Regions from separate parts of the Metabacillus sp. B2-18 genome, predicted to be linked through region 2. Evidence: riboswitches for the same ligand, from Rfam matches in the RefSeq annotation. Region 2 holds a riboswitch; the other holds the start of a gene.
What was found. Region 2 has a riboswitch for S-adenosylmethionine ahead of LPC09_RS14100 (5-methyltetrahydropteroyltriglutamate--homocysteine S-methyltransferase). Riboswitches for the same ligand answer to the same signal wherever they lie in the genome.
Positions count from the first base shown of each region.

Region 1: linked by a shared signal. The riboswitch ahead of LPC09_RS05100 (methionine biosynthesis PLP-dependent protein) and the one ahead of LPC09_RS14100 (5-methyltetrahydropteroyltriglutamate--homocysteine S-methyltransferase) in region 2 are both predicted to bind S-adenosylmethionine.

Region 1 is NZ_CP088245.1:965,083-973,414, forward strand. Features, by position in the region: gene LPC09_RS05070 (esterase family protein) at 1-291, opposite strand, end outside; gene LPC09_RS05075 (hypothetical protein) at 464-730, shown strand; gene LPC09_RS05080 (ABC transporter ATP-binding protein) at 879-1,667, shown strand; gene LPC09_RS05085 (ABC transporter permease) at 1,651-2,406, shown strand; gene LPC09_RS05090 (aliphatic sulfonate ABC transporter substrate-binding protein) at 2,549-3,553, shown strand; gene LPC09_RS05095 (SCO family protein) at 3,563-4,135, shown strand; SAM riboswitch class I at 4,205-4,290, shown strand; gene LPC09_RS05100 (methionine biosynthesis PLP-dependent protein) at 4,673-5,797, shown strand; gene metC (cystathionine beta-lyase) at 5,784-6,968, shown strand; gene LPC09_RS05110 (spore coat protein) at 7,092-7,391, opposite strand; gene LPC09_RS05115 (hypothetical protein) at 7,409-7,609, opposite strand; gene LPC09_RS05120 (zinc-dependent alcohol dehydrogenase) at 7,627-8,332, opposite strand, start outside.
Region 2 is NZ_CP088245.1:2,800,728-2,809,059, reverse strand. Features, by position in the region: gene LPC09_RS14135 (D-serine ammonia-lyase) at 1-506, shown strand, start outside; gene LPC09_RS14130 (hypothetical protein) at 631-771, shown strand; gene adhP (alcohol dehydrogenase AdhP) at 888-1,901, opposite strand; gene LPC09_RS14120 (BH0509 family protein) at 2,270-2,416, opposite strand; gene LPC09_RS14115 (hypothetical protein) at 2,701-2,883, shown strand; gene LPC09_RS14110 (hypothetical protein) at 3,075-3,218, shown strand; gene LPC09_RS14105 (hypothetical protein) at 3,320-3,496, opposite strand; SAM riboswitch class I at 3,746-3,845, shown strand; partial or broken gene LPC09_RS14100 (5-methyltetrahydropteroyltriglutamate--homocysteine S-methyltransferase) at 4,059-5,161, shown strand; gene LPC09_RS14095 (YjcZ family sporulation protein) at 5,293-5,394, opposite strand; gene LPC09_RS14090 (TetR/AcrR family transcriptional regulator) at 5,742-6,302, opposite strand; gene LPC09_RS14085 (efflux RND transporter permease subunit) at 6,508-8,332, shown strand, end outside.

The DNA.
Region 1 (8,332 bases), 1.8 Mb from region 2:
CTGCTTAAACTTACTACCATTCGGATGGTATTTTTCTTTTCTGTCATGAACATCTTTATAAGGAATGCCAATAACAATAACATCTTCTATTTCTTCATCTTTAACTAAAGCCTCGACCTGTCTACCAACACGACCGAGTTTAAAGTAATCTTGACCATCTTGTGCAATCAATAAACTATACTTATATAATGGAGAAAAATTCTCTGGAAGATAAATTAGCAATGTTAATTCTTCCTGAAGTGCTTCTGAATAAAAGGAGTGCTCCTTAATAATACCTGTTTGTTTACTCATGGTTACCCCTCCTAAAACATGAATGAAACCCCTTTTATTTTAACACGCAACAATTCATTCATCCTTAAAAAAGCATATTTATTATGTTTTCCGAGAAAAAAATGTTTAAAAATGTCGGACAAGGGTATTTTCCAAGTAAGACCTATTAATAAAAGTGAGAGGAGAATCACAAATGAAAAAATCAAGCAAAGTGGTTTTATCCGGTGTTGCACTATCCACAATAGGGGTTACATCTTATTTATTAAAGGAAGAAAAAAGAAAGAACAAATTCATCTCTTCCATGCAAATGATGAAGAATAAAGCCATTAATTCTATAAATAAAGACAAGCAGGTTATGGAGAAATCTGGACACCCGGATCCACATGATATTGAAGATAATACGATGGTAGCTGAAGGTTCTATGTATGCTGTTAATTATTATGATGAAAAGAAAAAATAACGTGAACAAGGCCGACTTACATGTCGGTCTTTTTTATTTTGGTGAGAATTAGGGAAATACTAATTTTACCATTGACTTATTTCCTAAACCTACTATAATAAGTAAATCCGATAAAACAGATATGAATTAAGAAAAGTAGGTGATATCAGTGTTTTTATCTATAAATAATGTTAATAAACAATTCAAAAACCGTGATAACAAAGAAGAAACAGTTTTAACAAATATAGATTTACAAGTGAAAGAAGGAGAATTTGTTTCGATCCTAGGTCCTTCAGGATGTGGAAAATCAACTTTGCTTTCCATCGTTGCAGGCTTAACACAGGCAACTTCTGGTGAGCTTATTCTACAAGGGAAACAACTAAAAGGACCTGGTAAAGAACGTGGCATGGTATTTCAGCAAGCTGCATTATTTCCATGGTTAACTGTTGAAGAAAATGTAATGTTTCCTCTTCGCAAGGAGCTTTCCAAGAAAGAAGCACAGAAAAGAGCTCATAAATTTTTATCTCTTGTGCAATTAAGTCCATATGCCAAGCATTCTCCGCATGAGCTTTCAGGCGGGATGCAGCAGCGTGTCTCCATTGCGAGAGCATTAGCGATGGATCCAGCTCTATTATTAATGGATGAGCCATTCGGTGCGCTTGATGAGCAAACACGTTCAAGACTTCATGAAGTGTTAGAAGAAGTATTTTTAGAGACGAAAAAAACGATTCTTTTCGTTACACATAGTATTCATGAAGCATTAAAGCTTTCTGATAGAATTGTCGTCATGGGAACACAGCCAGGACGAATTGTTGATATTATCGAGCTTGACTTTCCTAGACCACGTGAGCAAGCACGTGAAGAGCTAATAGCTTATGAAGAACGAATTAAAAAATTACTAAAATCAGAAATTGATAAAGTAATAGAAAAGGAGCAGCAATATGCAGCCAGTCGTTAAACGAATCCTTTTTTACGTTATTCTTTTAACTGTATGGCAGGTAACGGTAAAACTTATTGATGTTTCCGTAGCAATATTCCCTGCCCCTACAGATGTTTTCAAATCATTGTATACAGGCTTTTTAGATTTAACACTTGTCTATGACTTAGTCGCAAGCTTTAAAAGACTTGCAATTGGATTAGTCATTGCATTAATCTTAGGACTTATTTTAGGAGTAGCTTTAGCTAAATCTAAAACACTTGATGAAACATTAGGTTCATTAATTATCGCTTTACAGTCTGTACCAAGTATTGTTTGGTTACCTTTAGCGATCATGTGGTTCGGGTTAAATGAAGCAGCTGTTACGTTTATTGTCGTTTTAGGTGCAACACTTGTGATGACGATTAACATGAGAACAGGGATTAAAAATGTGCCACCACTTTATATAAAAGCAGCACAAACGATGGATTATAAAGGCTTGAGCCTGTTCTGGAAGGTCATGATTCCAGCATCTATCCCTTATGTTGTAACAGGAATAAGACTTGCTTGGGCATTTGCATGGAGAGCATTAATGGCCGGTGAATTATTAAGTACAGGTCCTGGTCTTGGATATAAATTAAAATTTGCATCAGATTTTGGTGATATGAGCTTAGTACTCGCCATTATGATCATGATTATGGTCATTGGTGTTATTGTCGATTTACTCTTTTTCCAACGTATTGAGAAAAACGTAATGAAAAAATGGGGATTAGATAGTTGAGGATTTTTTTAATAAAAGCAATTGGTATGTCACCAATTGCTTCAAATCTCACCTCTGACTTCTGACTTCAAGCGTAAAATAAGGTATCAAAGTAAAAGGTTATTTTTAACTTACAATCATTATTCAAAATGGAGGTTACATCATGAAAAAAGGACTTTTATTTGCAATTATTTCAATTTTATTAGTAGGTGTCCTTGCAGCTTGTGGAACTGGTGAATCATCAAATACAAGCGGTAGCGGGAGCACAGAAGAGGTTGTGATTGGATATTTCCCAAACATTGACCACGTACCAGCTATGATTTCTAGAGAAAAAGGTTATTATGAAGAAGCTCTTGGAGAAAACGTAAAAGTAACATACAAAACGTTCCCTGACGGAGCAGCGTTTATGACGGCTTTAAAAACAGGTGAAATACAAGCAGGACTAGTAGGACCAGGTCCAGTTATGAACAACTATGCAAATGGAGCAGACGTGAAAATTATTGCAGGTGCATCTTCAGGTGGTACTGTTGTTGTTGCATCAGCAAAAAGTGGTGTTCAATCAGTTGAGGATGTTTCAGGTAAAACGTTCATCACACCTGGTGTAGGTTGCACACATGATGTTCAAATGGAAACATTTCTTAAAGATTTAGGAATTACATCAGCACGTATTGGTGGAACTCTTAAACATGTAACTGGTAACCCAGCTCAATACGGTGCAATGTTCGAATCAGGTAAAGTAGATCTTGCTGCTGTTCCAGAGCCGTGGGCATCACAATTAGTAAATGACGGTGCAAAAGTAATCGTTGATACAGATGAAATCTCATATGGTACAACATTACCTAACACAGTGTTAGTAACAAGTGGAAAACTAATTGAAGAAAATAAAGAGCTAGTAGCTAATATCGTAAAAGCACATGAGCAAGGCGTTAACTTTATTAACGAAAATCCAGAAGAAGCACGTGATATTGCAATTAAAGCTATCAAAGACATCACAGATCAAGAATTAGACCCAGCGATCGTTGACAGCGCGTGGGAGCGTGTAACATACACTACAGAAGTAAACGCAGATGTTGTTCAAGAATTTGCAAATTCTTCTTATGAATTAAAATTCCTAAAGGAAAAACCAGAATTCAGTGATCTAATCGACACTTCATTCTTAACGAAGTAGGAATCTACCGTGAAAAAAATACTATCAATTGTAATTGCTGTTCTAGCGTTGGTAGGCTGTTCTCAGTCTATCAACCTGGAAGAGCATTTTTCATTAAATGGAACTGTAGAGCCACTGGAAGCCGTGAATCAAAACGGAGAAGCTGTAAGAATGTCTGACTACGAAGACAAAGTTTGGATAGCTACGTTTATTTTTACAAATTGTGATACTGTCTGCTCGCCAATGACTGCTCACATTGCTACACTTCAAGAGCAGTTAAAAGATGAAAAAGCAGAAGCAGAGTTAGTTTCCTTCAGTATTGATCCAGAACATGATACACCTGAAGTGTTAAAAAAGTTTGGAAATCAATTCGGTGCTGATTATGAAACTTGGAACTTTCTAACAGGCTATGATCAAGCAGAAATTGAATCTTTTTCTAATATAAGTTTCTTAGCTCCTGCTGCAAAACTTGAAGGCTCAACTCAATATGTGCACAGTACCTCGATCTTTCTTATGAAAGGTAGTCAAATCCTTGAGCAATACGATGGAGTATCTGACGTACCATTCGAAAAAATTATCGAAGATATCAAACTATTACAATAATTCTATTGCATTCTCCACTTGAATAAGGTACAGTAATAAAAAGTTAAACATTTTAAAAATTTCATATATTTCTTATCAAGAGAGGCAGAGGGACTGGCCCTATGAAGCCTCAGCAACCGGTTCATAACGAGTGAAGATCTGGTGGTTGATGATAGATAAACTCTAAGTAAGTTTTTTACAGCACCGACAGGAAATGAAAAATGAATGGAACAAAGCGCCCTTGTTTGTTACAGGCATTTTTCATTTTCTGTCGAGGCTTGCAGAGCAAGCCGCAAGCACTTGCGTGCTGTGAAAAACTACACAACACTAATTATATGAGTTTACTTATTTAACAACACCATACCAAGACTTCTGCGAGTGCCAAGGTGCTAAATCCAGCAAGCCACACCAGCTTTATGCTTGAGAGATAAGAAGAAGCGCACTTTAACGACACAGTCTTCTTCTTAACGGGGAAGACTTTTTATTTTGCTTTTTTAAGACATGTACACTTTCTCTCATGTACATAATCATTAAATTTATATCTTAGGAGTGACAAACATGAGTAAACGTATCGAAACAAAATTAGCACAAATCGGCAACCGCAGTGAAAATGTAACAGGTACAGTTAACCCGCCAATTTATTTATCAACAGCCTATCGTCACGCAGGTATCGGTGAATCAACTGGATTTGATTATATCCGAACAGGAAACCCTACAAGACTATTAGTCGAAAAAGCGATTGCAGACCTTGAGCATGGCGACCGCGGCTTTGCCTTCAGCTCAGGAATGGCTGCCATCCAAACAATCATGGCCCTCTTCCAAAGTGGAGACGAACTGATCGTTTCTTCGGACCTTTACGGTGGAACATACCGTCTTTTTGAAAGAGAATGGAGAAAATACGGATTATCATTTCAATATGATGATTTCACAAATCCAGCTGAAACGGAAAAATTGATCAATGAAAACACAAAAGCTCTATTCATTGAAACGCCAACAAATCCATTAATGCAGGAAGCGGATATTAAAGAGCTAGTAGGAGTTGCGAAAAAGCATAACATACTCGTGATTGTTGATAACACTTTCTATACACCAGTTCTTCAAACGCCAATCTTAGATGGAGCGGACATTGTCATCCATAGTGCAACAAAATACTTAGGAGGGCACAACGATGTTCTTGCAGGCTTAGTTGTTACGAAGGGGCAGGAACTAAGTGAAGAATTCTTCCAACACCAAAACGCAATTGGTGCTGTTTTATCACCATTTGATTCTTGGTTGTTAATGAGAGGGATGAAAACTTTATCACTTCGTATGAGACAGCATCAGGAAAATGCTCAAAAGGTAGCGGCATTTTTAGAAGAGCATTCTGATGTACTTGATGTCTTATATCCAGGAAAAGGTGGAATGCTTTCATTCCGTTTACAAGATGAAGAATGGATTAATCCGTTTTTGAAAAATCTTAACACGATTTGCTTCGCAGAAAGCTTAGGTGGCATCGAAAGCTTCATCACGTACCCAGCAACACAAACACATATGGATATTCCAGAAGATATTCGAATCGCAAATGGTGTCTGTAATAAGCTGCTACGTTTTTCAGTTGGTGTTGAGCATGCAGAAGATATTATTGAGGATCTAACACAGGCATTTAAAGCAATGAAAGGAGTGGAAGCAGTTGAGCAATCATGATTGGTCATTTCAAACAAAGCTACTTCATAACGAGTCAAAGGTGGACCGCGGCACAGGATCGGTAAGTGTGCCGATTCACCATTCCTCTACTTTTCATCAATTTGATATCGATGAATTTGGGAAATATGATTATGCACGTTCAGGCAACCCTACGCGAGAAGCATTGGAGAGTGCCATTGCAGAATTAGAAGGCGGATCACGTGGATTGGCGTTCTCCTCTGGTATGGCAGCTATTTCTACCGCGTTTTTGCTGTTATCACAAGGAGATCATGTACTTGTAACAGAGGACGTGTATGGGGGGACTTTTCGTATTATCACAGATGTATTAACTCGATTTGGAATTGAGCATACATTTGTAGATATGACAGATCTTCATCAGGTTGCGTCTGAAATTCGTCCTAATACGAAGGTAATTTATATGGAGACACCTTCGAATCCATTGTTAAAAGTAACGGATATTAAGGGGATTGTGAATCTAGCGAAGGCGAATAACTGCTTAACTTTCTTAGATAATACGTTCTTAACACCAGAGTTACAGCGACCTTTAGAGTTAGGCGTTGATGTAGTGTTGCACAGTGCAACGAAGTTTTTAGCGGGGCATAGTGATGTGCTTGCAGGTCTTGCTGTTGTGAAGGATCCTAATTTAGGCGATCGTTTGTATAAATTACAAAATGCATTTGGTGCCGTTCTTGGTGTGCAGGACGCATGGCTAGTTCTTCGTGGATTAAAGACATTGCATGTACGCCTACAGCAGTCTCAAGCATCTGCCTTAAAAATAGCTGAGTTTTTAGCGGAGCACCCGAAGGTAGAAGAGGTATATTACCCAGGCTTGAGCTATCACCCAGGTCATGAAACACAAAACTATCAAGCGGATGGTCCTGGAGCAGTGTTGTCATTTAAATTAGCTGACGCAGCGGCAGTTAAGACTTTGGTTGAAAATGTGGAGCTTCCGGTGTTTGCGGTTAGTTTAGGTGCAGTGGAATCTATATTATCGTATCCTGCTAAAATGTCACATGCGGCAATGCCTCCGGAAGAGCGTGAAAAGCGTGGCATTTCAGATGGACTGTTAAGATTAAGCGTTGGACTTGAGAAGGTTGAGGATTTAATTAAAGACTTTGCTGCAGCTTTGGAGAAGGTGCCTGCTGATGCAAAGAAGAATGTGAATGTGTAAATTTTGAGCTGACTCTTTGTGGAGTCAGTTTTTTTATGGGTGAGGTATTTATTTGATAATAAAAATCCCTTCTCTAAAAGAGGAACAGTTTGTTTTGTTCCTCTATTTGAGAATAAGAGATGCTTAAAGAGTAGGTAATTTCATTGCTGTATCCATATTTTTTAAATTCAGCTGTATTTGTTCATGGGTATCAAATGCATGATACCAGCCTTTTTCCACCATATAACTTGAGATTCTTTCATGCATATCCAGTGCTTCCTCTAAATGACGAGTGAGAGTATGTTTAATTTCTGGAGTGCCTGATTCAGTGAGGGCAATTGCATAGTTTCTTACTCCACTTTTTGCAGAAATTAATAAGTCCATTGCAACAACTTGATCGGTTAATGCTTTCATACCAGTTAAACTTTCAATGATTGAGTTCATGTTCCTTCATCTCCTAACTAATACTTTGGTTTTGCTTTAGAAAGAATGGAGGAGTACTCCTCTAACTGACGGGTTGATATTGTAATATCTTGCTGCATGATGTCTTTTAGTTCTGGATCAGATACAAGTGCTCTCATCGTTTTGGACTTTGTTAAACAAGTTGTCTTAAATGCCGCAATTTCCTGAACTTCAAGAACTTCGTGTAATGCGTAATCCATGACTCTCCTCCTTTTTTTTAAGGTTTTAATACTACTTTGATACAATTATCCGTTCTTGTATCAAAAATTTCATACCCACGTTTTGCTTCACTTAGTGGGAGTACGTGACTAACAACATCACCTGGATCAATTTTTCCAGTAGAAACGAGTTCAAACATGTAAGGCATTAGGTGAATCATTGGAGCTTGCCCAGTGCGGATATTTACGTTTCGTTGCATAATATCTCCTAATGGAAAACCGTTATATCGGCCACCATACACGCCAGTAATTTGGATGGTTCCGCATTTTCGAACAGCTTGAGAAGCCATTACGAGTGCACTCATTGCCCCACCTTGAAGTCTTAAACCGGTCGCTAGGAATTCCATGTCAGTCATTTTTCCGTCCATACCAACTGCGTCGATGACAACATCTGCTCCGCCTTTTGTAATTTCTTTCAGATAACTTCCCACATTTTCATGTTCCTCAAAGTTAACGGTTTCCACTTTGTTTGTTCTTTTTGCATGCTCTAAACGATAGGGAATATAGTCAACAGCAATTACTCTTTTTGCTCCTTTTAACCAACAAAACTTTTGAGCAAAAAGGCCAACTGGGCCACAGCCTAGAACAATGACAGTATCGCCAGCTTTGACACCAGCATTTTCAACACTCCAATAGCCTGTTGACATGGCATCAGCAATGACACTTAACTTCTCATCAGGTTCTTCACAGCTTTCAGGTATTTTA
Region 2 (8,332 bases):
CGCTATTCGTCTATTTACCATGTGGTGTGGGTGGAGGTCCAGGCGGAGTTGCCTTCGGATTAAAATTGATTTTTAAGGATTCAGTGCATTGCTTCTTTGCAGAGCCAACTCATTCTCCAGCAATGCTTTTAGGTTTATTAACTGGACTACATGAAAAAGTTTCTGTCCAAGACTTTGATATTGACAATGTCACAGAAGCTGACGGATTAGCTGTAGGCAGACCTTCAGGTTTTGTCGGAAAGCTACTAGAAGAACTTATCAGTGGAGTTTATACTGTTGAAGATGAACATCTTTTTCAATTGCTTACTATGTTAGTTGACACAGAAAATATAAATTTAGAACCTTCAGCTTTAGCTGGATTTCCAGGTGTAATACATATCATTAATCACCCCGAATTTCAGTATCCTCATGCAACCCATTTGGTGTGGGCAACAGGAGGAAGCATGTTACCGGAAGAGATGAAGAAGGAGAACTATGAAAAGGGGAAAAGTTACATGAAGAAATAAATAGTAAACATAAAGGCCTTTTGTAAACACAACTGAATTTACCTGTTTATATAATTGGTATAACTTATTTTTAAGTAGGAATATTAAGAATAATCGATTGCTAGGTAAATGCAGGAGGACAGCCATGAAAAATGAAAAAATGAAGCAAATTGAAAATAACTTTGTTGGAATTATTATTGCCTTCATATTAGCTTATATTATTGGATCATTTATTTTTGGCTATGAACTGTCAGATGGATTTATAGGTGGTTTTTTTCATAACTGATTTACCTGTTTGTACAGTAACATTTGATTTTATATATATTCCAAAAGCGTCCAGTTGCATCTTGTTTCAAGTCATCTGAACGCTTTTTGTGTTTCACTTACTTTAAGATTTTATGATTATTCAAGTGTTAATACAACACGTCCGTTAATTTGACCTTTTTCCATTCTTTCGAATACATCATTAATGTTATCAAGTGGCTCTGTTGATATATTTGTTTTAACTTTTCCTTCTGCAGCAAACTGTACGGCTTCCTGGAGGTCTTTTCTTGTTCCAACAATTGAACCTTTAACAGAAACACCGTTAAGAACAGTATCAAAAATTGGAATTGGAAGCTCATCATTTGGAAGACCAACAACAACTAGAGTTCCACCACGCTTAACAGATCCGTAAGCTTGTTCAAATGCTTTTTTCGTTACCGCAACACTAACAGCTGCTTGAACTCCGCCTACTTTATCTTTAATTTCTTGAATAGGATCACATTTTAAGCCATTAATTGTTAAATCTGCTCCTAATTCGGATGCTAAATCAAGCTTGTCATCTTGAATATCTACAGCAATAACGTTGAAACCCATTGCTTTTGCATATTGTAAAGCAACATGTCCAAGGCCACCGATACCATAAATCGCTACCCAGTCACCAGGCTTAGCTTCACTTACTTTTAATGCCTTGTATGTTGTAACCCCAGCACAAAAAATTGGAGAAATTTCAGCAAGATCAACACCAGCTGGTACTTTTACAACATAGTTTGCAGGTGCTTTGCAATATTCTGCATAACCACCATCAACTGAATAGCCGGCATTTAACTGATCATGACAAAGTGTTTCTCTCCCTGTTAAGCAGTATTCACATTCACCACAAGCAGAGTATAACCAAGGAATGCCAACGATATCTCCAATTTTAATGGAAGTAACACCTTCTGCCACCTTTACGACTTCTCCAACACCTTCATGTCCAGGTACTAATGGAAGCTTTGGTTTTACCGGCCAGTCACCGTGTGCAGCGTGAAGGTCAGTGTGACAAACTCCACACGCTTTAATTTTTACTAAAATTTCGCCATACTCAAGAGTTGGGACTGGAATTTCTTTTACCTCTAGTTTTTGTTTGAATTCGTTTACAACTGCAGCTTTCATTGTTGTAGGAATCACTTGATTTGTTACTTGTTTGTCAACACTTGTTTTCATATTAAAGCCCTCCCTTAGTTTTTCGATAAACATATATGCAAGAGGTGTGCCAAGTTTCTAAAACTTACACTTTTTATAAAATATATGAATTTATAAGGCTTGTTAGCTAGTTTTAAAATGATTTAGATTGAAAACAGGCCAAATTTTTGGCACAAAATAATCAAATTATTGGCGATGTTTCGTATTTTTGGTAATCGTAGAATTGAAGGTGAACACATTTGAGGTGGCTACTTATTTAAAGGAGGTTCATAAGGTAATTTAAAACAAAAAAGCTTTTGTACAAAGTACAAAAGCTTTTTCTCTATTAATATAGTAAATTACATATAGTCGTAAACAGAATCTTCAAAATAGAGCCAGTGATAGTATTCAATTTGCGGATCTGTCATTTCTGCGATTTCTTTTTCATTGAATTTTTTCTTCGCTAATAAATCCTTTACTTTAGATTGTCTAGCTAATTGGCTCATGGTAAATCCTCCTTAAATATGGGAAAAACGTTGTTGTGTTAATGTTGTAAACGTTTTCTGTGTTGTTCTTGTTTTTATTATATATCTCAAATTGATATTAAACAAATATCAATTTGAGATTATTATTTTAAAAACAATATAGAATTGTTATTTATTGATTATTTAAGGATAGGTTAACTAGTTAAATCAGGAGAAAATCTGTAGTTGATGGAAAAATTATGGTAAAATATAAATAATCTGAATATTTTATTTTCTGATATGGCGATTTCTAAAGGGGAGATTTTGTGATTTGGTTGATTTTTTTGATCCCATTAAGCATTGTGATAACATTCGCTATATACTTTGATAAAAAAACAGGAGCTGTTCCTCCAGATGTTAATAAAGGGAATCATAATGTAGAGTCCGAAGTGATGGGAAATCAATATAACCATCTAAATGGCGGAGGAGGAGGAGAAGGTGGGTTCTAGAGGGACAGTAAACTGTCCCAATTTTTTATTTTACGTCAAAAATATGACCATAAATGTATTTGTATTAGATAAACTAAAGATACGAAATTTACATTAAATTTACCGATTTGTAATAGGATTACTATCATTAATTAATATTCATTCGTTATCATATGTTAGAAAATGATCTTTAAAGTGAGAGGTAATTACTAATGTTTGTAAATGATAAAGTAATGTATAAGGGCTGTCTTTACACAGTATTGCATGATTATCAAAATGGACAACTTGAAATCATGAAAATCGATGAAAAGTATTTAGTTGAATTAGTGTATGAAAAAGAAATTATTAGACTTTAAAGCTACCTATCAGGTGGTTCTTTTTTTTATAAGAGTTTTAGTTTATGTAAGTTGGATTTTAGTAAATCCTTCTAAGAGGTTTGGTTAAATGAATTTTCACATCATTCAATCGTGTTGTTTTTTTCATTTTCCTGATGATATCGCTTAATTAGTTCGTCCAATTGAATAATACATTCCAACGTATACCGACTATCTAGACCAGTATTTTCCGCAATTTGAAATAAATCAGATTTAAGACCATTAATGCACATCATAAGTTTCTTGGTTTCCTTAGCCATCGTTCATATCCTCCGAAAATAAAATAGACACAAGGAATATTATGCAAAAATTTGTCTGTAATTGAAAGTGTTTCGACAGAAAAACAACTGAAGTGACAAAAACTTAACAAACAGAGGGACAGGTACACTGTCCCATTTTTTATTTGGGACAAGTAACCTGTCCCTCTGGTTGGAAAAATTCTCTATAAGTGTTGACAGCTTTGATTGTTTAATTGTATAGTAATAAAACAATTTAATATATTCAAAAATTTCTTATCAAGAGAGGTGGAGGGACTGGCCCTTTGAAGCCTCGGCAGCGGACTTTTATAGTACTGTGCCAATTCCAGAGCAATCATGCTTGAGATAAGAGGATCAGGTCATATTTATGAAAAACTAGCCCCCTCTTTCTTTTGGAAGAGGGGTTTTTGTTTTAAAAGTATACTAGGTCTGTAGTAAAAACTAAGTCTACATATTTTTATCCTGGTGAATGTTTTATTACCTATTGCTGACCTGATCATTTTCATCACTAGGGATTACATCTATAGCCTTTAATTTAAACCATCCAAAGTTAGGAGAGATTTACATGACAAAAACACTAGTAAAAGCGCCTTTTAGAGCCGATCACGTTGGAAGTCTATTACGTCCAGAAAGAATTCATCAAGCAAGAAAAGATTTCCAAGAGGGGAATTTAACGTCTGAACAACTACATAAAATTGAAACGGAAGAAATTAAAAAAATTGTTGATAAGCAAATCGAAGTTGGTTTGCAAGCTGTGACCGATGGTGAGTTTCGTCGTAGATTTTGGCACACAGATTTTCTAGAGCATTTAAACGGTGTAGAGGGATATGTTCCAGAAAGCGGGTTTGCATTCAAGGGTGAGGAAACAGAAAGATACGATGTTCGTGTTATCGGAAAAATTTCATTTAACCCTGAGCATCCTCATATAAAAGAATTTATCGAGTTTAAAGAAATTGTCGGGGATCGTGCGGTTGCTAAACAAACGATTCCTAGCCCGAACCAATTATTTAATGCAGGGATCCGTAACCTGGAAATTTATCCAGATATTGAAGAATATACGAATGATGTTATCCAAACATATAAGGATGCCATTAAAGCATTTTATGATGTTGGTTGCCGCTACTTACAACTAGACGATGTATATATTGCTGGACTTAATGCACCTGAAATTCCGTTTAATGATAGTGGTTTTTCGCGTGAACAATTAATTGACTTAGCTTTGCGTGTTGTAAATGGTGTTCTTGAAGATAAGCCAGAAGATTTAACGATTACTACTCACCTTTGCCGTGGTAACTACCGTTCTAAATGGGCATTTGAAGGTAGCTATGCTAAAATTGCACCAACATTGTTCGCAAAAGAAAAAGTGAATGGCTTTTTCTTAGAATATGATGATGATCGCTCTGGTGATTTCGGACCATTAGATTATATACCAAACGATGGTCCAAGAGTTGTTCTTGGTGTTTTCACATCAAAACATGGACAATTAGAAGATAAGGAAAATATTAAAGCTCGTTAGAAGAAGCAACAAAGTATGTGCCATTAGAGCAATTATGTATTAGTCCACAATGTGGATTTGCATCAACGCATCATGGAAATATCTTAACCGAAGAAGAGCAATGGGCGAAGTTAAAGTACATTGTAGATATTTCAAAAGAGATTTGGGGATAAGTTATTAAGCGAACAACAATAGATGGTTGTTCGCTTTTTTGTGGAGATAAGCAATGTGATGATCAGAACCCTTACTTTTCAAAAAGCAGACTACGCTGTAGTCTGCTTTAATTTTGAATTACTTTTTTAAATTAGTAACCACCGCCAACATAAGCAGCACCAACGATAATTAAAAGAATAAATAGTACTACGATTAGCGCAAAACCTGCACCAGAACCATATCCACCTGACATATTTTTCACCTCCTTTATCTGAGGTTAATTTATAGTATGAATACTTTTATGATTGGTTTGGACGTAGTCATTATTTTTTCGGATAAAATATCGAAAACCTCCGCTTGGGAGCCTAAAAGGAGGAGAAGTTCATTTTAAATTTCTTTAAAAAGATTTTTCATTATAAACGTAAAAAGACACTCTGTTTTGAGTGTCTTTTAGAGATCTTACATGGGTGCTTTAGGATTAATATATTTTATTCATAAAATGATAATTTGAACTGGACAATTGTGGATAAAGCTTTAATTTTATTAATAATAAATAGAAGAGACGGAAAAGGATTACTTCCTTATAAAGAGACAAAGAACCTATGTCCCGAAAAGACCATTTTTGATTAGATTATTAATCATTTCAGCCATTTCTTTTGGTGTTTTGTCCATTCCTCTGTTTAGCCATTCTTTGGTAACATAAATACTTCCACTTATGATAAATGTACTTACATATTCTGATGGATATCCATTAAATTGATGATTGGCTTTCCAGTTTTCTATAAAAAAATGATGTGCTACCTTCATTACCTTTTTTTGAAATGTTGTGTCCACTTTTTCATTAAGAAGTATTTTGCAAATTTCTTGCTTAGAAGCGAAGTATTCCAGCAATTTTTCAATCATCTTTAGGTCATCTTCTTCATAGCTGTATTGACTCAAATACCTTTTCATCTCTTCTATCAATTCTTCTTCCGTTTTATCAAGAAGGTCAAATTGATCGGAATAGTGAGCATAAAATGTAGAGCGATTAATATCTGCTAAGTCACAGATTTCTTTAACAGTAATGGAAGAAATCTGTTTTTCCTTTAATAATTGGATTAAACTTTCTTTTAGAACCATACGCGTATATTTTTTACGGCGATCTAATTTTGAAGTTGTCATTGCATTCTCCTTTTTTACTCGTTTTCCAACACAAATGATGAATATGTTGGAAAAATCACAGATGTAAAATAACTGTTTGTTGAATAGGCAACACCGTGTCCATATAATGATAGAGTGTATAGGAAAAAGTCGCAAGAGAGGGTGAAAAACGATAAACATTGCATCATGGATTATTAAACATAAAAAAACCGTTGCGATAACATTTATGATTGTTACAGTCATTTGCGCACTAGCTACTTTAAAAGTGTCAGTCAATTACGATATGAAGGATTACTTACCGGATGATGCTCAATCAACAATCGCAATGAACATAATGGAGCAGGAATTTGAGGGAAGTGTTCCGACGAATCGAGTCATGATACATGATGTGACTATTCAGGAAGCTTTAGATTTTAAAGAAGAGCTTGCAGCAATTGACGGTGTATCAGACGTTACCTGGTTAGATGATGCTGTTGACTTAAAATCTCCACTTGAAATGGCTGACGAAGAAACAGTAGAAACCTACTATAAAGAAAATAAAGCATTATTTTCATTTAGCATTCGTGAAGGTGATGAAGTAGCAATCACAGATGAGATTTATAAGCTCATCGGTGAAGATAATGCGATGGCGGGGGAATCACTTAATACAGCAACACAACAAAAAATGGCTGGAACCGAATCAATGTACGCAGGTGCATTACTAGTGCCGATAATCATCTTAATTTTAGTTTTATCCACCAATTCTTGGATAGAGCCATTATTTTTCTTAACAGCTATTGGTGTTTCTGTATTAATTAATATGGGATCAAACATTTTCTTTGGAGAAGTTTCCTTTGTTACTCAATCAGTCGCACCAATTTTACAGCTTGCAGTATCACTAGATTATGCAATTTTCCTCCTTCATAGTTTTGCAGACTATCGGAAAAAGGTCACAGATCCTCACGAAGCAATGGGGCTCGCGATGAAAAAATCATTTTCAGCGATTACGGCAAGTGCGTCAACCACATTTTTTGGTTTTATCGCGTTATCGTTTATGAATTTTGAAATTGGTTCGGATCTAGGAATTAATCTAGTAAAAGGAATTTTATTAAGCTTTATTAGTGTGATGGTTTTCCTTCCTGCACTAACACTATTGTTTTATAAATGGATTGATAAAACTCAGCACAAACCATTACTACCAAGCTTTAAAAACAAGGGAAATGCTGTGCTAAAACTAAGAATACCGAGTTTGATTTTAGTTTTACTAGTCATTGTTCCTGCGTTTCTAGCACAAAGTCAGACGAACTTTATTTATGGTATAGGAGACCAGCCAGAGACAACAAGAGCTGGAAGTGATTTTCAAGAAATAAAAGATCAGTTCGGAGAAAGCACGCCGATCGTCTTGCTTGTTCCTAAAGGGGATGTCACCAAAGAGGATGAGCTGGTACAAGAGTTAGAGAATATCGAGCATGTGTCTAGTGTGTTGGCTTATGTGAATACAGTTGGTGCTGCCATTCCACCAGAGTATTTGGACCAATCAATTACAGAGCCATTTTATTCTGAAAATTATAGCCGAATGATTCTGCAAACTAATACGAAGACCGAAGGAGAAGAGGCGTTTCAGTTAATTGAGAAAGTCCACAGTACAGCGGATCAATACTATGATAAAGTCTATTCTGTTGGAGAAAGTGTAACATTGTATGATATTAAAAAAACAGTTCAAAAAGATAACCAATTGGTAAATCTATTAACCATTATTACGGTTGCATTCGTTTTGTTTGTAACATTTAAATCACTGTCAATTCCTTTAATCCTACTTCTTACTATTCAAACAGCTGTTTGGATTAATCTATCTGTACCGTACTTTACTGATTCTTCATTAGTGTATGTTGGCTATTTGTTAATCAGCATTATCCAGCTTGCGGCAACAGTAGATTATGCCATTTTATTAACAGATGCCTATAAAGAGTATCGAAAAGAAATGACTGCGTTACAAGCAATTAAGAAAACGATTGATGAAAAAATGTTTGCCATTGGCATTTCTGCTTCGATTTTATCCAGTGTTGGGTTTA